Regions from separate parts of the Carboxydocella sp. JDF658 genome, predicted to be linked through region 3. Evidence: riboswitches for the same ligand, from Rfam matches in the RefSeq annotation. Region 3 holds a riboswitch; each other region holds the start of a gene.
What was found. Region 3 has a riboswitch for cyclic di-GMP ahead of JDF658_RS02185 (hypothetical protein). Riboswitches for the same ligand answer to the same signal wherever they lie in the genome.

Region 1 (9,786 bases), on a different contig from region 3:
AGCTACCATCGCCACCATCCCCAGCAGCCCCGTCAGAGCCAGGGCCACCAGCACGATTGCCGTCCCTCTTTCTCCGCTCTCTTTGCTCTTCATCTTTCCTCCCCCCTACTCCATCCGCATCTGCACACTGCCACTTACTGTATAGGGGTTACCGATAATTTCACCGATAATGGGGGCAAAGATTTGTACCGGGTAGGAAACCTGCACCGTTACCGGTTGCCCCCGCAGGCGATTGCTATAGGCAGGAGCGATGGTGATTTGCAGTTTACTGCTATCCAGGCCCACAGCTGTATCTTTAATCCTGGCGATAATAGCTGTATCCTGGGCCCCCACCACTGCCAGACGCGCCCCCTCCCGGGCCCCATTGTTCACCGTCAGATAGGCATGGAAAATGCGACCGAATTCAATAATGCCAAAGAGCAACATTAATAAAAGAGGCAGAACAAGGGCCATTTCCACCAGTGCCTGTCCCCTTTCCCCTCTTTTTCTTCCCATCCCCATTTTCCTCACCTACCTAACCAGAGTGTCACCAGTAAATAGCCCAGGCTGAGAGGAATGGCATAGGGGATAGCCGTCGGATCTGTCTGGCTGGTTTCTTCCTTCCACCACTGGCCGGTAAAGAGACCAACAAACAGCCTGGCACCTGCTTTAGACCAGGTTTGTTTAAACCCGGCCCAGCCCTGTTGCCAGAGGAGTCGGCCACACAGCCAAAGTCCCCCTAGAATGGCCCCTGCCAGAAAAGTATATAACGCCACTTTTCCCCCTGCCCAGGCACCGATGGCCGCCAGGAATTTCACATCTCCTGCACCCATTCCACCTACCAGAAAGGGCAGGATTAGTAGACCCAGACCAACCAGCCAGCCCAGCAAAGAGCCTTTCAATTCAGGCCAACCGCCCTGGTAATAGTGCCAGCCCCAGATCAGAGGCAGGGTATACAGTACCAGCCAGTTGGGAATGCGCCGATAGCGCCAGTCATAATAAATGGCAAGTGTGATGATAACCCAGAACAAACTCATCCCTCCGCCCGGGAAAAATAGGGCCCTACACCGAGGCACTCGGCCTACCGCGTAGGGCCTTGGGGTTTTTTTAGCTAGCACTAAAGCTTAGTCCTTCAAATACCGCCTTAATCTTATCCTTGAAAGCTATTACCGTTACAACCAGAGCCGCCGCCACCAAAGCAATAATCAGACCATACTCGGTCATTGCCTGACCAGACTCCTCTTTCCACAATCTTTTGATGATGTTCATACCAAATCCCTCCTTGCTAAACTTCGCTCTTTTTCACCCTTATGCATAAGACACAACACCTAAAAACCCCCTTTTACCGGCTGCCCGGCGAAAGGGGGTCACAAACCGACCTTCCACAATTCGGCAGCCTGGCAGTCATAGCGCTTATACGCCTTAGACCCATGGCTTTGCGCCCCCGGCTTTCACCGGGTTTGCCTTTATCGTTGTGTCTTATTGCCTTGTTCTGATTTTAGTATATACCCAATTAGGACAAATGTCTATGGGACCGCAGCTTTAATTTTTCTAGGACTTAGGTCCCAGACAAATGGTTTTTTTCGTACAAAGGTTTAATTTTATCTTTAAACAATATTAAAGATAATACTAGAGCTGCTGCAACCAGAGAGATAATCAGCGTGTACTCACTTAAAGCCTGCCCCTTCTCCTCCCGCCAAAACCGTTGAACTTTTCCCATACCGGTCCCTCCTCCGCTTCGCCTTTCAGGCTCCTACTTTTAGTATACATAAATGAAGGGGTATTAGTCTATGGATCTTAAGTCCCAAAAGCCTGCTCATTAAAAATTCGCAACAATGTCTGCAATTCCCGTTTCCCCTGTTGCCGCTGCCGCAAATCCAGAAAAACCACCCGCTGGTAGCGGGCTGCCAGATAGGCCAGACGGCGAGGCGATATGAGCGGAAACCACTTTTGCTCTACTACCAGCAGATTAAAATGTTCCCGCGCCAGTTTATCGGCAATGGCCAGAGTCTGATCCCAGGACCCCTGGTCAATGATGATAATCTGCAGCAACCAGTGATAACGATACTCGTATTGCAGCAGCCAGCGTACCACCCCTTCCAGATTAGTCACATTATTCCTGGTCAATAGCACCACGGAAATCCCATTCATTTGTGGTTGCCGTTGTTGACGGCGGCTGTAAAACAGTCCCCACAGCAGCAAGCCCACTAAGCCCAGCAAACAGAAAAAGGGCAGCCACCATGACATATAATCCACCCCACTCCGGGATTTTTGTCTATGCCATGATATGCTGCCTTCAGGAATTGGGTTCCTCGGTCAGTCCCATGCGCACAGCAAACAGCGCCGCCTGGGTCCGGTCTTCCACCCCGATTTTTTTAAAAAGATGGGTCAGATGATTTTTTACAGTCTTCTCACTGATGAACAACCTTTCCCCGATTTCCCGGTTGGTCAAACCCTGAGCCACCATGCCCAGAATATCCCTTTCCCGTCGGGTAAGCTGTTGCAAAAGCTGTTGTTCCTGCAGACGGGTCATCATGTGGCTGATTTTTTCCATTACCTCCGGAGCAATCACGGTTCCACCCCCGGTTACTGTGGCCACTGCCGCCAGCAAGTTATCAGCACTGATGTCCTTGAGCAGGTAGCCTGCTACCCCGGCCTTAATCACCTCCGGTGCCCGTTCATCCACCGCTACTGTTAGAGCGATGATCTTCACCCGGGGCATCAGCTGTTTCAACTGGCGGATAGCCTGAATACCATCAGTACGGGGCATGTTGATATCCATCAAAACAAGATCGGGAAGACATTCCCGGGCCTTCGCCACTGCCTCCGCCCCATCTCCCGCTTCCCCCACCACCTCCAGGTTGGGCTCTAGAGCCAGTACCTTGCGTAAGCCTTCCCGGATCAGAGGATGGTCATCTACCAGCAAAATCCTCACTATCCCCATAGCTAAACCTCCCTATCCTTCGTTGAGCGGTACTTTCAGCAGAATCTCCGTCCCCTGCCCTGGTCGACTGCGCAGGATGAAAGTGCCTCCTAACAGTTCCACCCTTTCCCGCATACTGGTCAAACCCAGGCTCTCCCGTTGCTTGTTGGCCAGGGCTTGTTCCACATCAAACCCCTGGCCATCATCCTTGATCAGGATGTTAACACTATCCCGGCCCATTTCCAGCCGCACTATAACTTTGCTGGCCCGGGCATGTTTCCAGACATTATTGAGGGCTTCCTGGACCACGCGAAACAGTCCTACTTCCACCGCATTATCCAGGCGCCTTTCATAACCAAAGAAGATAAATTCCGTGTTTAAATTATATTTGCTCTTATAATCCTCCAGATAGCGACGCAAAGCCGGAACCAGACCCAGGTCATCTAAAGCCATGGGCCTGAGGTCAAAAATGATTTTACGAATATCCTGCAGGGTATTGCGTACCAGCTCTTTCAGACTCTGCAGTTCCCCTTTAACTTTGTCTGGCTTCAGTTCGAGCAATTTCTCACAAAATTCCATGCGCAAAACAATATTGGCAATGGCCTGAGCCGGTCCGTCATGGATTTCCCGGGCCACCCGTTTTCTTTCTTCCTCCTGGGCCTTGATCACCCGGATACTCAGGTTTTGTTTTTGTGCCAGCCCTTCTAACTGATTGTTGACCTCATTCAGACTTCCCGAAAGGAAATCCATGACCACAGCCACCTGGGAAGCCAGATTCTCCGCCTTGGCTACCGTTTGCTGCATGTTTTTCAATGTCACCTGCAGCTGGTCCCGTTTGGAGCGCAGCTGGTTTTCCCGTTCCCGTAACAGCAGCAATTGGGTCTGAAGCTCACTGGCAGTATCATAGGCCCGTTTTACTTCCGCTTCTGAATATTTGCCCAGGCTGCTATCCACTTCTGCCAGCCGTAACCTGGCCTGCTTGACTTTCAATTCCAGTATATCTACCGCCTTAATTACATCATTGACCTGGTTTTCCAGCAGGACCAGTTCCCGTTCCAGCCGTACCACTTCCTTGCGGGCTGTTTCCGCAATATCGTAGATTTGTTGTTTGCTGTTTTCGATAGCTTGCAGGGTATTTTTTACAACTTTGTCCAGTGCCTCCAGGGATGGCATGGGCTATTCCCCCTGTTACTTCGTGTTAATCAATAGATTCGCTTAAAAAAGACGGATTCCTGCTACCAGTCCCAAAAAATTTAGGACCATAGTCCCAAAAGAAAACCCCGGGCCCTCACCCGGGGTAATTTCTTCTGCAATAACTAGAGTCCGGCATCAGCCCGCAGGACTTCCACCTTGTCCAGGCGCTCCCAGGGCAGATCCAGGTCATTGCGGCCAAAGTGCCCATAGGCAGCAGTCTGTTTGTAAATGGGCCGCCGCAGATCCAGAGTCTTGATAATACCCGCCGGCCGCAGGTCAAAGTGCTTGCGCACCAGTTCAATCAGCTTTTCTTCCGGCAATTTGCCCGTGCCAAAGGTTTCAATCATGATGGATACTGGCCTGGCCACACCAATCGCATAAGCCAGCTGCACTTCACACTTGTTCGCCAACCCGGCAGCTACGATGTTTTTGGCCACATAACGGGCAGCATAGGCACCAGAACGGTCAACCTTGGTGGGATCTTTACCGGAGAAGGCGCCACCACCATGCCGGGCCATACCGCCATAGGTGTCAACGATGATCTTACGGCCAGTCAGACCGGCATCCCCCTGCGGACCACCGATAACAAAACGGCCAGTAGGGTTAATGAAGTATTTGGTATTTTCATCCAGATATTCGGCCGGGATCACCGGTTTGATAACATGTTCAATCATATCCCGTTTGATGGTTTCCAGATCCACATCCGGGCTGTGCTGGGTGGAGATGACCACAGTATCCACCCGTACCGGCCGGTCATCTTCATATTCAACGGTAACCTGGCTTTTGCCATCGGGACGGAGGTAGGTCAAAAGCCCGCTCTTGCGCACTTCTGCCAGCCGCCGGGTCAGCTTGTGGGCCAGGCTGATGGGCAAAGGCATAAATTCAGGGGTTTCATTGGTAGCATAACCGAACATCATCCCCTGGTCGCCAGCACCGATGGCTTCGATCTGCTCATCGGTCATTTCCCCGGTTTTAGCTTCTAAAGCCTTGTCCACACCCATGGCAATATCAGGGGACTGTTCATCAATGGCAGTGATTACAGCACAGGTATCGCAGTCAAAACCGAATTTGGCCCGGGTGTAGCCGATTTCCCGAATAGTTTCCCGGGCAATTTTGGGTATATCTACATAACAGCTGGTAGTGATTTCACCGGAAACCAGTACCAGACCGGTTGTAACCGAAGTCTCACAGGCCACCCGGGCATTGGGATCTTGAGCGAGAATGGCATCCAGCACCGCATCGGAAATCTGGTCGGCAATTTTATCCGGGTGTCCCTCAGTAACGGACTCAGAAGTAAACAAACGCTTGGCCACTGTGCATTCCTCCTTTTTCATTTCCAATAACTTATCATAACAAATGCTACCTCTTATGTCAAACTAAAAAATTTTTGTTTAAACCCCTTTTAAAGCGGCAATAATTTCATCAGAAAGTGAACATGAGGAGGAACTGAAAATGAAAAAAACCGCTGTCCTGAAAGAAGTAGAAAAAGAACTGAAGGCCTTAGAAAGCCTGCTCAGGAAGCATCCGCCCCGCCAAGCCAGGAACGGGGGACGAAAATAAAGGCAGCCTCCGCTTTGGCCTGGCCCAGTTTTCCCTTTACCATTTCATAAGCCCGGGCCATGACATAATAACTGGCGTCATGGGCATCTCCGGCTACCGCTACCGGCCAGTCCTGTTTCAAAACCCGCCAGGCAATTTTTTCCGCTTCTGTGCCAAAGGCCCCCAGCAGGCTGCCCGCGGTGATTTGAAAACCGGCTTCCAGCTCGGCCAGGCGCTGAATTTTGGACCAATCACAGGCCAGCGCTGGCGTCCGTTCCGGATGAGCAATAGCCAAACTGGCTCCAGCCAGCTGCAATTGATAGATCTGTTCCAGCCAGTTATGCCCTAAATAATCCCAGGGCAGTTCCAGCAACAGTCTCTCTCCTCCATTCAGCCCCGGCAGTTTTCCTTGCCGCCAGGCTGCTGGCAATTCCGGACTCAGCATAGCCTCACAACCGGGCTTGATTTCCAGGGGCCAGTCCAGCTGCTGTAGACGCTGATTCAATTCTGCCACCAGTTGATACATGCGCTGGCTGCCATGGCGTTTAACTTCCCGCCAGTGGGGAGTTGCCACTATTATTTTCACTCCGGCTCCAATGGCCAGTTGACACATTTCCAGAGTTTCCGTCCAATCCCGGGCGCCATCATCAAAGGCAGGGAGCAAATGACAGTGAAGATCAATCAATCTCTATCCCCCCTGAACTTATTCTATCACAGGAGGAAAAAATATGTACAGCCAAAAAACCTTACTCTGGCTTTTACTGCTTAGCTTTTTCCTCATACCGTGGATTTTCCTGTTTCAGCCAGATACTGCAGCAACTAACCCCGTTGGCCCACCCCAGCAGCTCTTGCGTTTGCACGTTATCGCCAATAGCGATCAGACTGCCGACCAGGCAGTTAAGCTGAAAGTCCGTGATGCCATCCTGGCCTATCTTACTCCTCGCCTGGTCAGGGCCACCAGCCTGGAGCAGGCTCAGGCCATCGTCATAGCAGCTGAGCCCGAAATTATCAGGATTGCCAATCAAACCCTGGCAGCGCAACAATTTCCTTATCAGGCCCGGGTGGAAATCGGCCGTTTCCCTTTTCCCAGCAAGAGCTACGGAACTTTCAATCTACCGGCCGGCCGCTATCTGGCTCTCCGGGTTTTGTTAGGACAGGCCCAGGGTAAAAACTGGTGGTGTGTGCTCTTCCCTCCTTTGTGTTTTGTTGATCTCAGTCATAGTATTGCCGAAAACCCCTCTCCTCCACCCCGTTTGCGTTCCCGCATCCTGGAATGGTGGCAGGAAAGGCAGAAAAATCATCCCCTGGCCCGCATGAGCTAGGGGATGATTTTCTTTACATACTCTTCCATTTGAGCCTGACTCTGGGCCCCCACTACTGAAGCAACTACCTGTTGCTGACTATTGATGAAGAAAAAGGCTGGAATAGCACTGACCCCAAACTGGGCTGCCAGCTGCTGCCCCTGCGGGTCATCCACATTGACAATCAGGAATTCCACCTGACCTGCATATTTGTTCTGCAGAGCCAAAACCACGGGCTCCATCTGTTTGCAAGCCGGTCACCAGTTGGCATGAAATTTGATCACCATCGGCCGTTTTTCCTTGTACCAGCGTTCATAGGTCTGCAGCGGATTAGAAGTTACCTGAAAGGCTGTCAGTTTCTGCTTTTCAACCGGCTTTTGCCCGCCGATACTAAACCAGTCTTCCAGGTAAGCAATACTGCCGATGATGGCTACCAGCACGATCACCAGGGCCAGCCAGCGTTCCTTGTTCATGCCTTGCCCTCCCTTCCTTGAACTAATTTCATTTTAACCTGAAACTGTTACGAAATTGTGTCCAGGGAGGGGTAATAGTCCAAAAATAGTCTACTTAATAGTCTACTTTTTTAAAGCTTCCGCAATGGCACGGCCCACTTCTCTGGTTCCGGCTCGCCCGCCCAGATCCGGGGTTTTAATGCCCTCCTGCAGGACCCGGGCTACTGCTGTTCTCACGCTCTGGGCAGCTTCCACTTCGCCAAGATGGCCCAGCAGCATGGCGCCACTTAAAATCAAAGCCAGGGGATTAGCCAGGTTCTGGCCAGCAATCTGAGGCGCACTGCCATGGACAGCTTCAAAAACAGCGGCCTTTACCCCCAGGTTAGCTCCGGGAGCCACTCCCAGACCGCCTACCAGACCAGCACAGAGGTCAGAAACGATATCCCCGTAAAGGTTGGGCATCACCATTACATCAAACTGCTCCGGCGCCTGCACCAGCTTCATACAGGCCGCATCCACAATCACATCTTCAAATTCAATCTCTGGATACTGGGCCGCCACCTGGCGGGCGCATTCCAGAAAGAGCCCATCACTCAATTTCATGATATTGGCCTTATGCACTGCCGTTACTTTTCGCCTGCCTTCCCGCCGGGCAAAGCTGAAAGCCGCCTCACAGATGCGGATACTGGCTTCCCGGGTGATGATTTTAATGCTTTCAGCTGCATCCTTGCCCACCCGGTGTTCCACGCCAGCATAAAGGTCCTCGGTATTCTCCCGGAAGATGACAATATCAACCCCGGTATAACGGCTGGGTACCCCCGGGAGATTCCGGGCCGGGCGTACATTGGCATAAAGGTCCAGTTCCTGCCTCAAGGTTACATTCACACTGCGAAACCCCGTTCCCACCGGGGTAGTAATTGGCCCTTTCAAGGCCAGACCAATTTCCTTAATCTGATTGATAACTCGCTGGGGCAAGGGGGTACCTTCGCGTTCAAGTACTGCCGCCCCTGCCTCCAGTTCAATCCACTCAAAATCCACCCCGGTAGCTTCCAGCACCTCCACTGCCGCTGCTGTTACTTCGGGACCTATCCCGTCTCCAGGTAACAAAACAACTTTATAACTCACCGCGCTCCCTCTTTTCCAGATATTCTTCATAGATGAAGATCAATTCCTTATCAAACAGGGACCGTTTCAGTTCCACCGCCGTGGCCCGTACCTTTTCCAGAATAGCAGCGGCATCTTCCTCTGACAGGTTAACCCCATATTCGGCAAATTTTTTCTTGATGGCAGCAGTACCGGAGTGTTTGCCTATCACAATCTGCCGTTCCAGACCCACATCTTCTGGCTTAAAGACTTCATAGGTCAGGGGGTTTTTCAATGCACCATCAGCGTGAATCCCCGATTCATGGGCAAACATGTTGGTACCGACAATAGCTTTCCAGGCCGGCAATTCCCGGTTGGAAGCCATGGCCACATACTCGGATAATTCACGGAAGCGCTCGGTTTTAAAATTAAGATCGATTCCATAGAGGATTTTTAAGGCCATAACCACTTCTTCCAGAGCGGCATTACCGGCTCTTTCGCCCAGTCCGTTTACCGTTACGCCCACGTAGTTGGCTCCCGCCTTCACCCCGGCCAGGGCATTGGCTGTGGCCATGCCAAAGTCATTGTGGGTATGCATTTCCACATCAATGCCTACAGAGTCGATCAGAGTTTTGACATTATTGTAAGTAGTAAAAGGATCCAGGATGCCGATAGTATCACAGTAACGCAGGCGGTTGGCCCCGGCTTCCTTGGCCAGTTTGGCGAACTGAATCAGGAAGTCCATGTCCGTCCGGGAGGCATCCTCAGCATTAACAGAAATATAAACTCCCTGACTTTTGGCATATTCCACGGCCTTGACCATGTTTTCCAGTACCCATTCCCGGGAGGTCTGTAACTTGTATTTGATATGAATATCCGAGGTGGAAATGGAAATAGCCACTGCATCCACACCGCAATCAATGGATTCCTGAATATCCCGCACTACCGCCCGGTTCCAGGCCATAACACTGCAGCGCAAACCCAGTCGGCAAATTTCCTTAATCGCTTCTTTTTCATCGCCACCCATAACCGGAATCCCGCATTCAATCTGGTCCACTCCGATTTCATCCAGCATGCGGGCAATCCGTACTTTTTCCTTGTTAGCAAATACTACTCCCGCCGTCTGCTCCCCGTCCCGCAATGTGGTATCCACAATGTAAATTTTTCTGTTTACCACCGTCATACCCTCCCTCGCCAGTAAAACTGTTGTATATCAAACATTATAATGGTAGCGAAGGAGAATATCAAGGGATTGGCCTATTTTTTTATAGTCCATTTTGTCGAAACATCGTTGTGTGCATTGGTGTATACAGTA
Region 2 (9,786 bases), on a different contig from region 3:
CTGGCCCTGGTCTACCAGCTGGGGCCAGCCAAAGCCATCAATTACTATTATGCTCAGGGGCAAAAGATCAGCTTCCGGTTGGAGTGTGACCCTTCTACCCTGATGGAAGAATTACAACTGCAGGGGATCTGGTGGGTAACTGATGAAGATGAGGAATATCCTGCGGCTTTGCGGGAATTGCATCAGCCGCCCCTTCTTCTTTTTGGCCAGGGGGACAAGCAAGTTTTAAAGAAACCCATGATTTCCGTAATCGGCAGCAGAAAAGGTACCGAATACGGGCGACAGGTGGCTGTGCAGGTTAGTAATCAGCTGGCTGCCTGTGGCTATGTAGTGGTTTCAGGGCTAGCCTATGGCATAGACAGCTTTGCTCACCAGGGAGCTCTGCGTTCTGGTCTGACCATTGCGGTCCTGGGCAATGGGCTGGGACGCATATATCCGGCTGCAAACCGGTCCCTGGCGGAGAAAATCATAAACCGGGGCTGTTTATTGTCCGAATTCTGGCCGGGAACAGAGCCTAAACCCTGGCATTTTCCCATGCGCAACCGCATTATTGCTGGTTTAGGTCAGAAGCTGATTGTGGTTGAGGCAGCAGAAAACAGCGGTACCTTGATTACTGTAGATTACGCCCTGGAACTGGGACGGGAAGTCTGGGCGGTCCCTGGACCCATTACCAGTATATATTCTAAAGGAACCAATAACCTGATAAAACAGGGAGCCATGCCGCTTTGTGACCTGGAGGATCTGGATTTACCGCCGGTAAAGGAAAATACTGCAGATTCAGAACTCCCGACCAGAATTTTATCCTTAATTAACCGGGGCTTTACCGATGCGGTAGCTTTGGCCCGTGAACTCAATCTGAATCTGGATATAGTCATGGCGGAATTAACCAGAATGGAACTGCGTGGACAGGTTATTCGTTTTGGCAACAATTTTTGGGCGTGAGGTGTTGATTGTGGCAAAAACCCTGGTGATCGTTGAATCTCCAGCTAAAGCAAAAACTATCAACAAGTTTTTGGGCAGAGGTTTTAAAGTAGCAGCTTCCATGGGACATGTACGCGATTTGCCGAAAAGTCAGCTGGGAATAGATGTGGAAAAGGATTTTGCTCCTAAATATATCGCCATCAGGGGTAAAGGGGATTTGATCAAATCCCTCAAAGCTGAGAGCAAAAAAGTAGATCAAGTTCTGCTGGCTACTGACCCGGACCGGGAAGGGGAAGCCATTGCCTGGCACCTGGCTAACTTGTTAGAACTACCTCCTGAAGCCAGGTGTAGAATTGAATTTAATGAAATTACCAAAGCAGCCATTCAAAAGGCCGTAAAACAACCACGCCAGCTGGACTGGCATCGCATTGATGCCCAGCAGGCCCGGCGCGTACTGGACCGTCTGGTGGGTTATTCCTTGAGTCCATTTCTCTGGAAGAAGATCAAAAAAGGGCTTTCAGCCGGACGGGTGCAATCTGTTGCGGTGCGGTTGATTTGTGATCGCGAGGAAGAGATTCGCGAGTTTGTTCAGGAAGAGTACTGGAGCCTGGAAGCCATTTTTACTGAACCAGGGCAGACTCATAAACTGGTAGGGAAGCTGGTACAAATCGGTGACCAGAAAGCGGAAATTAAAAATCGGGAAGAGATGGAAAAAATCCTGGCGGACCTGGCCAGTATCCAGCAGGTTCAGGTAACAGCAGTGAAGAAGAAAGCCAGGTTGCGTCAACCGCCTGCTCCCTTTACTACCAGTACACTGCAGCAGGAGGCCAGCAAAAGGCTGAATTTTTCCACCCGCAAGACTATGCAGCTGGCTCAGCAGCTGTATGAAGGGATTGAACTGGGAAAAGAGGGAGCTGTCGGTTTAGTCACATATATCCGAACCGATTCGGTCAGGATTGCAGAAGAGGCACAGCGAGAAGCGGCGGATTATATCAAAACCGAATTTGGCAATGCTTACCTACCGGAAAAGCCGCGACAATTCGCCAGCAAAGGTAAAATTCAGAATGCCCATGAAGCTATTCGGCCTACTTCTATGAGCAGACCGCCGGAAAATATCAAGCAGTTTTTGACCCGAGATCAGTACCGGCTATATAAGCTGATCTGGGATCGTTTTCTGGCCAGTCAGATGGCTCCAGCTCAGCTGGAAACAACCAGCATCGATGTAGACATATCACCATATTTGTTCCGTATTACCGGTACGGTGGTGATTTTCCCCGGATTTATGAAAATTTATCAGGATGAGGAGAAGGAAGAGGAAAAACAGATTCCCCCTGTATTTGAAGGGCAATGGCTGGAATTAAGAGAACTGAAACCGGAACAGCATTTTACCCAGCCACCACCCCGTTACACAGAAGCTTCTCTGGTTAAGACTTTGGAGGAACTGGGGATTGGACGTCCATCAACCTATGCTCCGACCATCGAAACCATTCAGAAACGGGGCTATGTTACCAGGGAACAAAAACATTTTTATCCTACCGAACTGGGACAAATGGTAGTGGAGTTATTAAAACAGTTTTTCCCGGATATTATTGATGTGGAATTTACTGCAAAAATGGAAGAGGATCTGGATAAAATTGAAGAAGGGGAAAAGCGCTGGGTAGATGTAGTCCGTAGTTTTTATGAGCCTTTTCGAGAAGAATTGCAGCAGGCGGAAATAAAAGCTGAAAAAATTGTGGTAGCGGATCCGGTGGTTGAGGAAAAATGCCCTAATTGTCAGGCTAATCTGGTGATCAAAACCGGGCGTTTTGGTAAATTTTTGGCCTGTCCTAATTTTCCGGAGTGTCGTTTTACCAAACCCTTGCTGGAGGAAACGGGGGTATTGTGTCCTCAGTGTGGTGGTATGCTGGTGAAAAGGCGGAGCAAAAAAGGAAGAACCTTTTTTGGCTGTGTTAATTATCCGGAATGTGATTTTACGGTTTGGAACGAACCGGTACCGGAGAAATGTCCCCAGTGCTCTGCGCTAATGGTGAGAAAAAGCAAGAAAATAGCAGAGTGTATTAAATGCAAAACTAAGGCCCAGGTATCTTAGGAGGAAAGAAAGTGGCTACGATACAGGTTATTGGAGCGGGATTAGCTGGTTGTGAAGCCGCCTGGCAGGCGGCGAATCTAGGTGTAAATGTGGTTTTAAAGGAAATGCGGCCGTCTAAAATGACACCGGCCCATCATACCGGTTATTTTGCTGAGCTGGTTTGTAGTAACTCTCTGAGAGGCAATGCTCTGGAAAATGCTGTGGGTTTGCTTAAAGAAGAGATGCGCCGGCAGAACTCTCTCATAATGCAGGCGGCGGAAAAATATCAGGTGCCGGCTGGTGGGGCCCTGGCGGTCGATCGGGAGGGCTTTTCCCGTTACATAACGGAAACCATTCATAAACACCCCCGGATCACTGTTATTCAGGAAGAAGTAACCGCCATTCCGGAGGAAGGGATTGTGATTCTGGCTTCGGGGCCGCTGACTTCTGCTGCCCTGGCAGAGGCTATTCTGAAGTTTACCGGGGAAGATTATTTGTATTTTTTTGATGCCGCAGCCCCCATCGTAACCAGGGAATCTCTGGATTTCAGCAAGGTGTTTGCTGCTTCCCGTTATGGCAAGGGGCAGGGGGATGAATATTTGAACTGCCCACTGGACGAACAACAATATCTGAGATTCTGGCGTGAGCTGGTAGAAGCAGAGAAAGCACCGGTAAAGGATTTTGAAAAACAGATTTTTTTTGAAGGCTGTATGCCGGTAGAAGTGCTGGCAGCCCGGGGGGAAAAGACATTGCTCTTTGGGCCCATGAAGCCTGTAGGACTTATTGATCCCCGTACCGGTAAACAGCCTTATGCAGTGGTACAGTTGCGTCAGGATAATGCCGAAGGGACCCTCTATAACCTGGTGGGTTTCCAGACTCACTTGAAATGGGGGGAACAGGAGAGGGTTTTCCGCTTGATTCCCGGGCTGGAAAAGGCGGAATTTGTCCGTTATGGTGTAATGCATAGGAATACTTACATAAATTCCCCCAGAATTTTATTACCTACTCTGCAAACCAGGAAAAGGACGACTTTGTTTTTTGCCGGGCAGATTACCGGGGTCGAGGGCTATGTAGAATCAGCGGCAGCGGGCTTAATTGCCGGTACCAATGCGGCCCGTTTGGCCATAGGACAAGAACCGCTGGTCTGGCCCCGAACCACTGCCCATGGGGCATTGATTCATTATATTACCAGTGCCCGGCCGGATAATTTTCAACCGATGAATGTAACCTATGGCCTTTTCCCGGCCCTTGCAACCAGGATAAAGAACAAGAAAGAAAGAAATCTGGAACTGGCCAAACGGGCCCTGGCGGATTTGGAACAGTTCCGCTACCGATGGGGGTGATTGGTTTGTTAAAGGGAACGACGATAGCCGCTGTCCGTAAGCAAGGGATTACTGCTATGGCCGGTGACGGGCAGGTAACTTTCGGCAATGCCATAATTATGAAACACCAGGCCTGCAAAGTGCGGGAACTTTATGGTGGTAAAGTGCTGGCCGGTTTCGCCGGTTCGGTAGCTGATGCTTTTACACTTTTTGAAAAGTTTGAGAGCAAACTAGAGGAATTCAGAGGAAATTTAACCAGAGCCGCTGTCGAGCTGGCCAAAGAATGGCGGCGGGACAAAATCCTGATGAAACTGGAAGCCATGATGATTGTGGCTGATTTACAACAAATACTGATAATCTCCGGGAACGGTGAAGTGATTGAGCCTGATCAGCCATATATAGCTATTGGGTCAGGAGGCGCCTATGCAATGGCAGCCCTGAAGGGTTTGTATCATCATTCTGCACTGCCTGCAGATAGCATGGCAGAAGAGGCTTTAAAAATCGCTGCCTCTCTCTGTGTATATACCAATGAGCATATTACTGTGAAGCGGATAGGGGGGTAAGACAGTGCAGGAACTGACTCCTAAACAGATAGTACAGGAACTGGATAAATATATAGTGGGTCAGCATAAGGCTAAAAAAGCTGTGGCCATAGCACTGCGCAATCGGATTAGGCGGAAAAGGCTGCCCAGAGAACTGCAGGAAGAAGTGCTTCCTAAAAATATTATTATGATCGGTCCAACCGGAGTGGGTAAAACCGAAATAGCTCGTCGGATTGCCAAACTGGTGAATGCTCCTTTTGTTAAAGTGGAGGTTACGAAATTTACGGAAATCGGTTATGTTGGCCGGGATGTAGAGGCAATGGTAAGGGATCTGGTGGAAACGTCCATTCGCATGGTCAAAGAAGAAAAAATGCAGGAAGTGGAAGAACGCGCCTATGAACTGGCTGAGGAGCGGTTACTGGACATAATTGCCCCTCGAACTCAGCAAAATTTGAACCGCAAAAATCCTTTCGAATTGTTTTTTGGTAGCAATCAGGAAGAGCAGGAACCGGTACAGGTATCAGAACAAGATGAACTCCAGCGGGTTCATCAGCGCCAGTTACTAAAAGCAGGCAAGCTGGATAATATGTTGATTGAAATCGAAATCGAAGAAACTAACCGCCCGGTGGTGGAAGTTTTTTCGGGAAGCATTGAGGATATGGGTTTGAATATTCAGGATATGCTAAGCGGCTTCCTGCCCAGGAAGAAGCGAAAACGGAAAGTAACTGTAGCGGAAGCGAGAAGAATATTGATGCAGGAAGAGGCACAGAAACTCATTGATATGGATGAAGTGATTGCAGCAGCGATTGAGCGAGCAGAAGAAACAGGAATAATTTTTCTGGACGAAATTGACAAGATTGCAGCCAGGGAACAGACTGGTGGGCCAGATGTGTCGCGGGGTGGGGTTCAGCGGGATATATTGCCGATTGTGGAAGGTTCAACCGTCATGACCAAATATGGGGCCATCAAAACAGATCACATGCTCTTCATTGCTGCTGGTGCCTTTCATGTTGCGAAACCATCGGATTTGATTCCAGAACTGCAAGGAAGATTTCCAATCCGTGTTGAATTAGAACCATTGAGTGAACAGGATTTTTTACAAATTTTAATTGAGCCGCAGAACTCATTAATCAAGCAATATACAGCTTTGCTGGCTACAGAAGGCATAGAAGTTAAATTCTCTGAAAATGCCCTTGCTGAAATAGCGAAAATAGCTTATACTGTAAATGAAGAAACAGAGAATATCGGGGCACGAAGATTACACACTATTTTGGAAAAAGTTCTGGAAGATATTGCCTTTGCTGCTCCGGAAACTGAGGAAAAACATATTACTATTGATGCCGAATATGTCAGAAAAAAGCTGGCTGATGTGGTGCAAAATCGGGATTTGAGCCGATATATTTTATAAACACTATTCTTTGGAGGGACAGCAGGAATGGAAGAAATGGAAATACTTTTAGAGAAGACGAGGAAGATCAACCGACTTTTACAGAAAGCAGCGGGCAACCCTGTAGATTTTGAAGAAATGGCCAAAGTTTTGTGTGATTGTGTAGATGCCAATGTTTACATTGTGGGAAGAAGAGGAAAAGTACTGGGCCATGCGTTTATGAAAAAATTCGAATGTGACACCATGGTTCAGATCGTGGAACAGGCAGAGCGGTTTCCTGAGGCATACAATGAGGCTCTGCTTAAAGTTTCTGATACTTGTACTGATTTTCACCAGCGGGCCAACACCTGTGTTTTTGAAGGCGGGCATACCTGTATATTCAGTGGGAAGCGTACAACGGTAGTTCCCATACTGGGTGGCGGTGACCGCCTGGGCACTCTGGTCCTGGCTAAATTTAATACTGAATTCAGTAATGCCGATTTAATCCTGGCCGAATATGGTGCGACTGTTATTGGAATGGAAATCCTCAGATCTAAAGCCGAGCGAGTAGAAGAAGAAGCAAGGAAAAAAGCGGCTGTTCAAATCGCTCTGGCTACCCTGTCCTTCTCGGAACTGGAGGCAGTTGAGCATATTTTTGAGGAACTGGGCGGGGAAGAAGGATTGCTGGTGGCCAGCAAAATTGCTGACCGGGTAGGTATTACGCGTTCGGTAATTGTAAACGCTCTGCGAAAATTTGAAAGCGCAGGTGTGATTGAGTCCAAATCCCTGGGAATGAAAGGCACTTATATCCGGGTATTAAATGATCGGCTGCTGGAAGAACTAAAAAAGCTAAAACACTAATTTTTAGAAAACGATGAAAAACCACCTTACTGGTGGTTTTTTTTCTTGTCTTTCCAGCAACAAATACTATATTTTTTAAGGTAAAGCTTGATATTTTATTGATAAGAGAAAGGAATTTCGCCAGCTGCGGCGAATATATAATGCGACATAAGATGACAAAAAAAGAAGAAAAACGAAAATGGTTAAACAAAAAGCAATAATATGGGACTAAAGTCCTGTCCTTTGCTCAGGGCAACTTGGTCGAAAGGCCAAGACGCAAAGCCACGGGCCTGTAGCTCAGATGAGTATGGCAGCCGGGTTACCAAAGGGTTCTCTTGCCCTGGCCTCTGCCGGGTTTATTTTTTGGAGGGATAGCGAGATGATCGAGCGCATTCTCAATCTTTCGACAATCAATTTTTTAGAACGGGGTCTGGATGCAGCCAGCCTGCGGCATCAGGTTTTAAGCAATAACATTGCTAATGTGAGCACACCTGGTTTTAAACGCAGTGATGTGGTTTTTGAAGAGGTTCTGGCTGCAGCGTTAGGACAGGGAGAAAAGACTACCCTTGCAGGTGTCAGAACGGATGCTAAACATTTGCCCATTGGTTCTGTCCCAATTGTGGCTGTTCAACCTCAGCTTGTCCGGCAGGAGGATACTTCTCTCCGAAATGATGGTAACAATGTAGATATTGATTTGGAAATGGCTGAACTGGCGAAAAACACCATTTATTATGAAGCTTTATCCAGACAAATTGGAGCGGAAATTGCCAAGCTGAAATATGTGATCTCCGAAGGGAGGCGCTAATTAATGAGCTGGTTTGACAGTCTGGAAATCAGTGCTTCAGGATTGACGGCCCAGAGGTTGCGGCTAGATGTTATTTCCAACAATCTGGCTAATGTTAATACTACCAGAACGCAGAACGGAGGCCCTTATCGGCGGCAAATGGTAGTTTTTGCAGAGCGGGCCGATGAGCTTACCTTTGCCCAGGCTTTACAGAATGCTCTGGGGCAGCAAAAACCTGTTCCTGCGGGAAAGGGAGTTAGGGTAGTTCAGGTTGCAGAAGACCAGAGTCCTTTACCCAGAGTTTACAACCCCCAGCATCCGGATGCCGATAACCAGGGGTATGTGACAATGCCGAATGTGAATGTAGTGACGGAAATGGTAGACATGATTTCAGCTACGAGAGCTTATGAAGCCAATGTTACCGCCTTGAATGCTGCTAAGTCCATGGCGGTCAAGGCTCTGGATATTGGCCGTTAATTAGCGGAAAAGGGGTGAAAGAATGAAAATCGAAGCAATCCAAAGCAGCGGATTGGCTCAACCCCTGGGGTTGGATAAAACAAAAACTGTTACTAACAGTGAGGGTCCCAGTTTTAGTGAAATACTGGCTGCCAATTTGGCCAAAGTGGATGAGTTGCAAAAACAGAGCGATGCCGCCAGGATGCAACTCTTGACCGGTCAGGCCCCTGATTTGCACACCGTAATGATTATTGGGGAAAAAGCTAATCTGGCTTTGCAATTAACGGTACAAATACGCAATAAGGTAATTGAGGCCTATCAGGAAATCATGCGCATGCAGGTATAAAAGTTAAAGGTTAGTGAGGAAGGTGGATATGAAAGAGTTATATGCCAAAGTCAGGGAAAAACTGATGCAATTCTGGCAACAGGCCAACCAAACCCAGAAAATACTGGCCCTGGCGGCGGCAGTGACTGTTGTTGTAGCCATTGGGGCGATTTTGTATTTTTACCGGCAGCCTGATTATCAGCCCCTTTTTACTAACCTGGAAGCAGCCGACGCTGGTGCCATCACAGCCAAACTGGATGAGATGAAAGTGCCATATCAGGTTTCAGCGGATGGCAAGACCATCCTGGTACCCGCTGACCAGCAAGCTTCTATTCGCTTAAAACTGGCCAGTGATGGTGTACCTACTGGTGGCGTGGTGGGTTTTGAATTATTCGACCAGCCTAAATTCGGGGAGACAGATACCGATCGTCAGGCCAAATACCAGCGGGCATTGGAAGGAGAACTGACCCGCACTATCATGCGAATGAATGAGGTTGAGCAGGCGCGGGTTCATATTGTATTGCCGCAGAACAGTTTGTTTGCCCTGGAGAACGAACAGGAAGCTAGAGCGGCAGTAATGCTGAAACTGAAACCCTACCAGAAATTAAAAGAAGAGCAGGTAGTGGGCCTGATCCGTCTGGTAGCCAATAGTGTTAAAGGTTTAAAGCCGGAAAATGTAACAATTGTTGATTCCAATATGCAGAGTTTAAGTGATGATATTAATCTGGGCAGTGAAGAGAAAAATAGTTCGAAGCTAACAGCATCCCAGCTGGAATTAAAACAGCAGCTGGAAAAGGATATGGAAAAATCAGCCCAGTCTATGCTGGACCGGGTTTTTGGACAGGGTAAGGCAGTGGTTAGAGTGACTGCTGAACTGGACTTTGACCGGGTTGAAATCAACAAAGAGGACTGGGGAGATAAAGTAACGCGGTCAGAGCAGATTCAGGAAGAAAACCAGAAGGGCAGCAGTACTATTCCGCAGGGAGTTCCCGGAACGACCACAAATATCCCCGGTTATCAGCAAATAACTCAGCAGAATAACAGCAGTGAAAGCAATAAGAGCAATAAAATCCGCAACTATGAGATTGACCGTACTCAAGAACATCGTGTCGTAGCGCCTGGCTCAATTAAGCGCCTGTCAGTAGCAGTGATGGTGGATGGG
Region 3 (9,786 bases):
TTTTTCGGCTTCCTGTTTGGTTTGGGCCGGTGTTGTTTTCCCATATCCCAGGGCCTTGATACTGTCAATCAGCTTCTGATACCCTTCTGCTTCCTTGTTTATTACCCCGGAGAGAGTGGTAACAAAAGCTCTCAATTGTTCCTGGCTGACAGCCGCCGGTTGTCGTTCAGTTACCTTTTTTGGCTTGTCCCCACTACAACCAAATAAAAAAAGGACAAGCCCCAACCCAACGGTTACAGCCAGCGCGATCCGGCGCCAGTCCATCATATTCCCTCCTCGTAACAACTTGCACTTTCTCTCTTTCTCTTAATTGTATTTTCGACAGTTTTTTTCTTTTTCCTTCTTTTTTCTTAATCTTCTTCGGCAGGATAAGCTAATACCCGCAATTTGGTCAATCCCATGATTTCAGCGGTAAAACCAATCTCCACCGCACCCTTGATCTCTTCTCCCTCCAGATAATAAGAGCTGACCTGGGGTTCTTTTTCCTCAGTTAAATGCAATTCTTCCCCCTGTTCCAGCCGACCAGTAAGATTCTCCAGTTCGATCTCACAGAGATAGTTGAGCCTCTCCCTCAGCAGCTCCGTTTTCTGGTTTTGCTCATAGGCATACCAGACGGTCAGCTCCAGATCACCATTTATAATCACAGTATCGCCAATTATAGAACCGGAAAAGTTATGATCTGCCGCCCAGCAGCCCAGGACTTTGCTGGCTGGATGCAGGGGCTTGAGCTGAAACTCCAGAATATGATTTTTCTCACCGCGGGCACAGACTGCCTGCACCATCACCTCCCGCAGTTGACCTTCCCATCTGCTACATTCCACACCAATCCCTCCTTCCATTACTATAAGATATATTTCTTTTTCTTCCCATCCATGCATAAAATGAGGGTGAAAGGAGGAATGGCGGCATGAGCCAGGAAGAGCAGCAATTTCGCAATCTGCTTCCCCCGGAAACCGAAACTGCTCTACAGTATGTCAAACAGCGGCTCTCGGAAACCATCAGCTTTCTCGGTACCCTTGCCTCCGCCTATTCATCTATGGCCAGTGCCGCCAATCAGCTCAGTGCCAACGCCTTCTCCCATCGCAGCGAAATCGATGAAGCCGTAGAGCGTACAGTGAAAACGGGAGAAATTATTGATAAGCTTTTAAAATTGCTTAAACTGCTGGTCAATGAATATCAGACCCTGGTATTGCTGGACCAGGCTGAGTTCGCCAAAAACTTTCTCGACGATGACACATAAAAAGAAGGCAGGAATTATCCCTGCCTTCTTTTGGCTTACATCATGGGAGGCATGCCGCCACCGGGCATGGCCGGTTCTTCTTTTTTGGGCTCATCGGCTACCAGGCACTCAGTGGTGAGCAACATAGCAGCGATGGAAGCAGCATTCTGCAGAGCAGAACGGGTAACTTTGGCCGGGTCCACGATACCGGCACTGATCATATCTACATATTCACCGGTCAAAGCATTGAAGCCAATACCAGGATCAATGCTCTTGACTTTTTCAACTATTACGGAGCCTTCCAGACCGGCGTTATTGGCAATCTGACGCAGAGGCTCTTCCAGGGCCTTGCGGACGATAGCCACACCGGTAGCTTCATCGCCTTCAGCCTCAATGGCAGTCAGAGCCGGAATTACATCCACCAGAGCGGTACCGCCACCGGCGACGATTCCTTCTTCCACAGCAGCCCGGGTAGCATTGAGAGCATCTTCGATGCGCAGTTTCTTTTCTTTCATTTCGGTTTCAGTAGCAGCACCAACCTGGATTACCGCTACCCCACCAGCTAGTTTGGCCAGCCGTTCCTGCAGTTTTTCCTTGTCATATTCGGAAGTGGCATCTTCCCACTGTTTGCGGATCTGGGCCACCCGCTTCTGAATTTCTTCAGCAGAGCCAGCCCCATCCACAATCACGGTTTCTTCCTTGGTTACCTTGACCTGACGGGCCCGACCCAGCATGGACAGGTTAGCTGCATCCAGCTTGCGGCCCAGTTCTTCGGAGATAACCTGGCCACCGGTCAAAATAGCGATATCTTCCAGCATAGCCTTGCGGCGGTCGCCGAAACCAGGAGCCTTGACGGCTACGCAGTTGAAGGTGCCCCGCAGTTTGTTAACCACCAGGGTAGCCAGGGCTTCCCCTTCCACATCTTCAGCGATGATCAACAAAGGCTTACCGGTTTTCACTACTTGTTCTAGAACAGGTAGAATTTCCTGAATGGAGCTGATTTTCTTATCAGTGATCAGAATAAAGGGATCATTCAGCACCGCTTCCATGCGCTCGGCATCAGTTACCATATAGGGGGAGATATAACCCCTGTCAAAATTCATCCCTTCCACAACATCCAGGGTGGTACCGATACCTTTGGATTCCTCAACGGTGATTACCCCGTCCTTACCCACTTTTTCCATGGCTTCAGCGATCAGGTTGCCGATTTCCGGATCAGCAGCAGAGATGGAAGCAACCTGAGCGATAGCATCCTTGCTCTCTACCGGACGGGCCATTTTCTTGATTTCCTCAACAGCAACGGCTACAGCCTTCTCAATCCCTTTTTTCAGGATCATGGGATTGGCACCAGCAGCCACGTTTTTCAAACCTTCGCGGATAATGGCCTGGGCCAGCACAGTCGCAGTAGTGGTACCATCACCGGCTACATCATTGGTTTTGGTCGCTACTTCCTTGACCAGCTGGGCACCCATGTTTTCAAAGGGATCGGGCAGTTCGATTTCCCGGGCGATGGAAACCCCGTCATTGGTAATCAGCGGGGAACCGAACTTTTTCTCCAGAACCACATTGCGGCCTTTGGGGCCCAGAGTTACCCGCACAGCTTCAGCCAGGGTATTTACCCCCCGTTCCAGAGCCCGCCGGGCTTCTTCACCGAAAATAATCTGCTTCGCCACTTGCTAAACCCCCTTATTATTCGATTACAGCCAGGATATCCCGTTCATTCAGGATGAGATATTCCTCGCCTTCATATTTCACTTCAGTACCGGCATATTTGGAGTAGATCACCCGGTCACCTACTTTGACTTCCGGGGCTATCCGCTCACCATTTTCCAGCAGACGGCCATTGCCGACAGCTACTACTTCCCCTTCCTGGGGCTTTTCCTTGGCTGTATCGGGTAACACAATCCCACTGGCAGTTACTTCTTCCGATGCCAAGGGCTTAATGACAATTCTGTCTCCAAGCGGCTTAATCATCACTGAGAAACCTCCTCTTTATGTACTATTAGCACTCAATTAAATAGAGTGCTAACACATTCCTTATAATACCTGATTTTAGGCAAAAATGCAAGTTTTTTGCCCTGCATAAAATACAGACACATATTTTGTTTTTTCGTGAAATTTCCTGTTGATTATCTAGCATAAAACTGGTAAATTGTATAAGGATATGTCTAATTACAGGAGGCAACCAGCCCATGGCCTTTGATTTTCATACTCTGCTTGCCAGTGAAAAAGCGCAAAATACTCCACCCAGCCAGACTGCCCGCTGGGTTCTTCCCCTTTTCCATGCTACCAAAGGCCCAGTTCTGGACCTGGGCTGTGGCAATGGGCGGGATAGCTTGTATTTTTTTGAACAAGGCCTGCAAGTGGTAGCTGTAGACATTGATGCTGAAGCTATCGGTAGGCTGGCTTTAAAAGCAGAGTTCGAGTGCCTGGTGGCTGATGCCCTTAATCTGCCCTTCCGGGAATTCTCCTTTGATGCCATTTACAGCTTTGGGCTCCTTCATGTTTTTACAGAAAGCATCGAGGAAAACCGGCAGCAGGTATTAGATGAGGCCTGGAGAGTGCTTAAACCCGGTGGAATTGCCGTTTTTACCGCCCTCTGGACCGATATCCCCGGCTGTGGCCTGCCCGAGCTTTGCTGCCTTACCGAAGCAGAAGTAGAACAACTGGTAGCGCGCAGCCCTTTTGAGTTAATGTCCAAACAAATTGTTAATGACCACTCCCTCACCGGCTGGGAAGGCATCTACTGGCGCCTGGTGCTGCGTAAACAAAAGCGTGTGCAGATCATAAAATAAACCCCGTGAGCCCTGGTACTCACGGGGTTGTTTGTTCTTTGATAGCCGCTTTAGCCAGGCCATAAATACCGCTAGCTGTAGCTGACCCAATAATCCCTTCTGCTCTGATTAAGCTTCTTGTCTTAGTATATGCCTGCCACTGGCATATGGTTACTTTTTCCGACCGAACAGTTTGAGCAATAATCCCTGTTCCAGAATAACAGCATCAAAGGGACAGAGTTCCTGGCAACAATAGCAGCGAATACATTGCTCATAGTCTACCATCGCTTTCCCATTTTCGATCTTTATGGCTTGCGGTGGACAATGCTGGGCACAACGGCTGCAACCGGTACACTTTTCATTCATAACCGGCCGATAGGTGAACTGGTTCTGGAAAAAGCGGACCAGAAAAGGCGGGACCCGCCCATCCAGAGACTCCAGGTTATAGGGGGGCTGAAAATTCCAGCGTAACTCCCGGCCACTGCCTACCACTTCAATCCTCTTCAACCCCGGTACCAGCCCCCGGGCCAGGGCCAGCCGTGATACCGGCAATTCCTCACTGTTGAAACCCATCATCTGACCCATGACCAGGTCAACAGCAAAGCCATTAGTGCCGCCCAAAATCACTCCCGCTTGAATAGGCGAACCATTACGGGGGCCATTGCCTTCCATCCCAACAATTCCGTCTACCAGGAAAAAAACCGGCTTAACCAGCAGGGCCAGGTCAACCAGCATAGCAGCAAAATCGTCCCGTCGCTTCAGGCGCAGGTGAAACTGAGCTTTGCCTGGACCCACTATGCAGCCAAACAAATTCTTGACGGCCCCGGTGATGCCCATAAAGGAATGGGTCTTCATTTTGGCCAGAGAGATAACTTTATCCACCTGTTGCAGTTCACCGGTCAAATGGAACTTGCGGATTACTTTTCCCTCAGGAAAGGAATACTCCGCTGATTCGGCAAATGCCAGCAATTCCGCTCCTTCTTCCCGGCATACCCCGGCTATGCCGTTTTTTTCCGCCGCCTTCATGCCACTGCCAATTCCAGGACTATCTCCGACTAAAGGTATGCCGCCGGCCCTCTTTACCTGACGAATTACCGCTCTTACTACTTCCGGATGGGTGGTTACTGCTCGCTCCGGAGGCAGTCCTTCCAGCATATTGGGTTTGATGAGCACCCTCTCCCCCGGCTTAATCAAAGTTTCCATGCCACCAAACTGGTTTAGAACCTCCTGGACTCCCGCTTCCACTTCAATATAATCATAGGTTTTTGCCACTGCTGCCGCTACTTTCAATGATTTAACCTCCTGCTTTATGAGATTTCTTTTAGTGTAGCACAATTGTTCATTTTTAAACAAGGGGCATAACATTTCTCCAAAATGGCACTCTCTCGCCTGGGGAAAATTTTTTTAATTCCCAGAAATCCCCCCTAAAATACTTTTTGAAAACGTATAATATGATAACCGAAAAGAGTAAAACCGTCGAAAGGCGGCGACACAAAGCTATAGGGGCTAATGCTGCAAAGCCATGCCAGCCAGCTGCCGGGCGAGCTCCTTAATTTAACTGCTTGCTCGGGATAAGATTTTAAATTAAGGAGGGGTTCTTTATGAACAAACGGAAAGTCTTTTTTACCATGGCTCCAATCGCTCTCGCTACTTTAGTCCTTCTTGGTAGCAGCCCAAACCCGGCCAATGCCAAAGTAAGCAAAGACAAAAACCATAATGGTATACCTGACAGCTGGGAATTGCGCTATCATCTCAGCATTTATCGAAATTTGGCCAACACTGACCCGGACCGGGACGGCCTTACTGTTAAACAGGAATTTTACCTGGGCTTGAATCCGGTAAAAGCCGATACCGACCAGGATGGCATCAAGGATGGTAATGAAGACCTGGACCATGACAAACTGACGAACCTTCAGGAATACCTTGTTCACACCAACCCTCTAAACCCTGACAGTGACAGAGATGGTATTAAAGATGGAAACGAAGACCTGGACCGAGACAACCTTAACAACTATCAGGAATTTGTGATCCATACCAGCCCGCTGAAAGCTGATTCAGACGGGGATGGTATGAAAGACGGTGACGAGGATTTTGATAAGGACAGACTCTCTAATTCCCAGGAGTTTAGCATAGGCTCCAACCCCATCGATAGTGACTCTGATGATGATGGTATTATGGACTTTGATGAAGATGATGATGGGGACAAAATCAGCAATGGTAGAGAATTTGTATTAAAAGAAGATCCTAAAAATCCTGACACTGACCATGATGGTGTTCTCGATGGTGATGAAGACAATGACCATGATGGTATAAATGATGGAGAACAGAATGACGGAGAACATGATGACTGAAAAGAGGCCACATGGCCTCTCTTCTTTTTACACAGGGGTTATAACTTTAAACAACGGGATATTATAGCAGCAGTGGTGATAGTATAATCTCATCCCCTTAATTGGTAGTTTAACCTAACAAAAAAGGACTTTCCCCCGGCTATGGAGAATTTGTTCACCCATACAGCCAGCAAAGGGGGATATAGGGGTGGATTACAAACATCTATTGGATATAATCCTGGCTAATCTGGATGAAGGAATCATTGTTACTGATACTAAAGCCAATATCATTTTTTATAACGAACCTGCCACCAATATCGGTGGAATAGACCCGGCAGCAGCTATTGGGAAAAATATTCTGGACGTCTTTCCAGGCCTCACCGAGGAAACCAGTACCTTTTACTATGTCCTGCGCCAGCGTCAGCCTTTGCTCAACCATGTCCAGCATTATACCAACTACCAGGGCAAGCAGGTAGCCACTGTCACTTCTACCATCCCTATGTTTGAAAACGGCCAACTGGTGGGAGCGGTGGAAATCTTTAAAGATCTGACCCAGGTAGTCCAGCTATCGGAAAAAATTCTAGCCCTGCAAAAACAACTGGCAAGTCACAAAAAAACTGACCCTGCTCGGGGTAATGGTACCCGCTACACTTTTGCCGATATTATTACCAGGAACCCGATTCTGCAGGATATCCTCCACCGGGCCCGCAAGGTGGCCTGCAGTCCCTCGCCAATTCTCATATACGGTGAAACCGGGACTGGCAAGGAATTGTTGGTGCAGGCTATCCATAACGCCTGTCCAGAACGGCAGCGCCATGCCTTTATTGCTCAGAATTGCGCTGCTCTGCCACCCTCACTGCTGGAATCCCTGCTCTTTGGCACTTGTGCCGGCAGTTTTACCGGGGCCAAAGACCGTCCCGGTCTCTTTGAACTGGCCGATGGCGGTACCCTCTTTCTGGATGAGATCAACTCTCTAGATCGAGAGCTACAGGCCAAGCTCCTGCGGGTACTCCAGGATGGCGTAGTCCGGCGTCTCGGTGACACCAGGACCCGTACCGTTAATGTGCGCGTAATTGCCGCCAGCAATGAACATCCCCTCAAGTTATTAGAGGAAAAACGGCTGCGCCAGGACCTCTATTACCGCTTGAATGTGATTTTCTTTCATTTACCTCCTCTGCGGGAACGGCAAGAAGATATTCCTTTACTTGCCCAGCATTTTCTGCAAAAATACCGGCAAAAATTAAGAAAAAAGATCACGGGCCTAGCATCAGAAGTCCTGGAGCTGTTCTGGCAGCATAACTGGCCCGGAAATGTACGGGAACTGGAGCATGTTATTGAAAGCGCAATCAACCTGGCCGATGGTCCCCTGCTTACTCTAGCCGATTTACCCCGGGAACATCCCGGCTTGTTCGGACCCAAAAACCAGCCTCATTGGACTCAACCGCCCTTACCCTTGAAACAAGCCCTGCAAGACCTGGAAATCCGTTTGCTGCAATCAGCTTTGCAGCAGGCAGATTACCAGCTAACCAGAGCCGCCCAATTACTGGGCCTTCCTAAACAAACCCTGCACAATAAACTGAAAAAATACGGCCTGCGTCCCAAAGACGAGACGTAATCCCATAGTTGGGACAGCCTCTGTACCATTTTTGGTACGGGGGCTTGTTTTTAGCCCGGTCTGCAGTCGGCATCTTTTTTGCTTATATATCCATTTGAGGTGATAAGATGAAATCCGGCCTGATTTTTAATATCCAGAAATTTTCCCTGCAGGATGGCCCCGGCATCCGGACTACCGTCTTTTTCCTCGGCTGTCCCCTGCGTTGCCAGTGGTGTCATAATCCTGAAAGCCAGAGTTTTCACCCCCGGCTGTTGCTTGCTACCCGGCGCTGTATTGGTTGTGGGCGTTGCCAATTCGCCTGCCCCCACCAGGCTACCAGGAAACGCTCTCTTTGCCAGCACTGTGGTCATTGCGCTACTGCTTGCCCGACCCTGGCCCGGGAGATGGTAGGACGCCGGGTTACTGTATCCGAAGTCATGGACACCATTAACCAGGACCGGGTTTTCTATGAGGAATCCGGGGGAGGAGTGACTTTTTCCGGCGGCGAACCCCTGGCCCAACCTGACTTTCTTCTGGCCCTGTTGCAAACCTGTCGTAAACAGGCCCTCCATACTGCTGTAGATACCAGTGGCTACGCACCTCTGGCCAGTCTGGAAGCAATCGCCCCTTACACCGACCTCTTTCTGTATGATCTCAAACTGCTGGCTGAGGAGAAACATCGATATTTTACGGGAGTGTCCAACCAGCTTATTCTAAGCAATCTCAAATGGCTGGTACGACAGAAAAAAAACTTTTTCCTGCGCCTTCCCATCATTCCCGGTATCACTGATACTGATGAACAAATCACTTTATTACAGAGTCATTTGCGGGAACTGGGGCAGGTGAAACAGATAAATCTGTTACCCTACCACGCTCTGGCGCAGGACAAATACCGCCGTCTGGGCCAACCCTATCCACTAGAAGGCACTCCCGAACCTTCCCCTGAACAAATGCAGGCGATAGCAGAAGCCTTAAAACCCTACTGTGAGCAGATACAGATTGGAGGTTGATTACAGTGAATGAACGGGTTGCCAAACTCCGCCAGCAAAGCCTGGAAGCTATCCCTACCCTTTCTACTGAACGGGCCGAAATCGTAACCGAGGTTTACCAGCAATACTCCGGCAAGGTTTCCATCCCGGTCCTGCGGGCTCTGGTTTTTCAGGCCCTGATGGAGCGCAAAACCATCTACATTGGCGAAGATGAACTAATTGTGGGCGAACGGGGCCCGGCCCCCAAAGCCACCCCCACCTACCCCGAGCTCTGCTGTCATACTCTGGAGGATTTCACCATCATTGACAGCCGGGAAAAAATCTTCTTCCGGGTCAGTGACAAAGAAAAACGTATTCAAGCGGAAAAAATCATCCCCTACTGGCAGGGCCGCTCCATGCGGGACCGCATTTTTGCCCGGATGAGCCAGGAATGGCTTGATTGCTATCAAGCCGGGATATTTACAGAATTCATGGAGCAACGGGCTCCCGGCCATACCGCCGGGGATGACAAAGTCTTCCGCAAAGGCTTTCTTGATTTTCTGCGGGAGATTGAACAGCAATTACAACAGATTGATTACCTCCATGACCCCGAAGCCTATCGGAAACAGGAGGAACTGAGGGCAATGGCCATTTGCGCCCGCGCTATTATCCGCTACGCCGAACGCCATGCAGAAAAAGCCCTGCAGCTGGCAACCAGTGAACCCAACCCCCGGCGCCGCCAGGAGCTGGAACAAATCGCTGCCATCTGCCGCAAAGTCCCGGCTCAAGCTCCCTCCACCTTCTGGGAAGCCCTGCAAGCCTACTGGTTTGTCCATCTCGGTGTCATCACCGAACTCAATATCTGGGATGCCTTTAATCCCGGGCGACTGGACCAGCATCT

Region 1: linked by a shared signal. The riboswitch ahead of JDF658_RS08265 (Flp family type IVb pilin) and the one ahead of JDF658_RS02185 (hypothetical protein) in region 3 are both predicted to bind cyclic di-GMP.
Region 2: linked by a shared signal. The riboswitch ahead of flgB (flagellar basal body rod protein FlgB) and the one ahead of JDF658_RS02185 (hypothetical protein) in region 3 are both predicted to bind cyclic di-GMP.

The regions. Positions count from the first base shown of each region.
Region 1 covers NZ_BDLR01000045.1:38,557-48,342, reverse strand. The annotation lists gene JDF658_RS08280 (TadE/TadG family type IV pilus assembly protein) at 1-93, opposite strand, end outside; gene JDF658_RS08275 (TadE/TadG family type IV pilus assembly protein) at 106-495, opposite strand; gene JDF658_RS08270 (prepilin peptidase) at 507-1,010, opposite strand; gene JDF658_RS08265 (Flp family type IVb pilin) at 1,087-1,248, opposite strand; cyclic di-GMP riboswitch class I at 1,368-1,454, opposite strand; gene JDF658_RS14235 (Flp family type IVb pilin) at 1,538-1,699, opposite strand; gene JDF658_RS08260 (glycosyltransferase family A protein) at 1,777-2,226, opposite strand; gene JDF658_RS08255 (response regulator transcription factor) at 2,276-2,923, opposite strand; gene JDF658_RS08250 (sensor histidine kinase) at 2,936-4,075, opposite strand; gene metK (methionine adenosyltransferase) at 4,219-5,409, opposite strand; gene JDF658_RS08240 (tyrosine-protein phosphatase) at 5,610-6,320, opposite strand; gene spoIIR (stage II sporulation protein R) at 6,364-6,957, shown strand; partial or broken gene JDF658_RS08230 (thioredoxin family protein) at 6,954-7,181, opposite strand; gene JDF658_RS08225 (hypothetical protein) at 7,194-7,409, opposite strand; gene JDF658_RS08220 (isocitrate/isopropylmalate dehydrogenase family protein) at 7,512-8,513, opposite strand; gene nifV (homocitrate synthase) at 8,503-9,654, opposite strand; gene JDF658_RS08210 (IPT/TIG domain-containing protein) at 9,729-9,786, opposite strand, start outside.
Region 2 covers NZ_BDLR01000060.1:40,011-49,796, forward strand. The annotation lists gene dprA (DNA-processing protein DprA) at 1-942, shown strand, start outside; gene topA (type I DNA topoisomerase) at 953-3,010, shown strand; gene trmFO (FADH(2)-oxidizing methylenetetrahydrofolate--tRNA-(uracil(54)-C(5))-methyltransferase TrmFO) at 3,022-4,332, shown strand; gene hslV (ATP-dependent protease subunit HslV) at 4,338-4,874, shown strand; gene hslU (ATP-dependent protease ATPase subunit HslU) at 4,879-6,261, shown strand; gene codY (GTP-sensing pleiotropic transcriptional regulator CodY) at 6,298-7,080, shown strand; cyclic di-GMP riboswitch class I at 7,301-7,386, shown strand; gene flgB (flagellar basal body rod protein FlgB) at 7,439-7,864, shown strand; gene flgC (flagellar basal body rod protein FlgC) at 7,868-8,320, shown strand; gene fliE (flagellar hook-basal body complex protein FliE) at 8,343-8,645, shown strand; gene fliF (flagellar basal-body MS-ring/collar protein FliF) at 8,674-9,786, shown strand, end outside.
Region 3 covers NZ_BDLR01000008.1:14,579-24,364, reverse strand. The annotation lists gene JDF658_RS02220 (hypothetical protein) at 1-264, opposite strand, end outside; gene cotE (outer spore coat protein CotE) at 351-821, opposite strand; gene JDF658_RS02210 (hypothetical protein) at 908-1,240, shown strand; gene groL (chaperonin GroEL) at 1,276-2,892, opposite strand; gene groES (co-chaperone GroES) at 2,909-3,193, opposite strand; gene JDF658_RS02195 (class I SAM-dependent methyltransferase) at 3,412-4,014, shown strand; gene JDF658_RS02190 (DUF362 domain-containing protein) at 4,165-5,283, opposite strand; cyclic di-GMP riboswitch class I at 5,450-5,534, shown strand; gene JDF658_RS02185 (hypothetical protein) at 5,595-6,344, shown strand; gene JDF658_RS02180 (sigma-54-dependent Fis family transcriptional regulator) at 6,532-7,938, shown strand; gene JDF658_RS02175 (glycyl-radical enzyme activating protein) at 8,046-8,927, shown strand; gene hypD (trans-4-hydroxy-L-proline dehydratase) at 8,933-9,786, shown strand, end outside.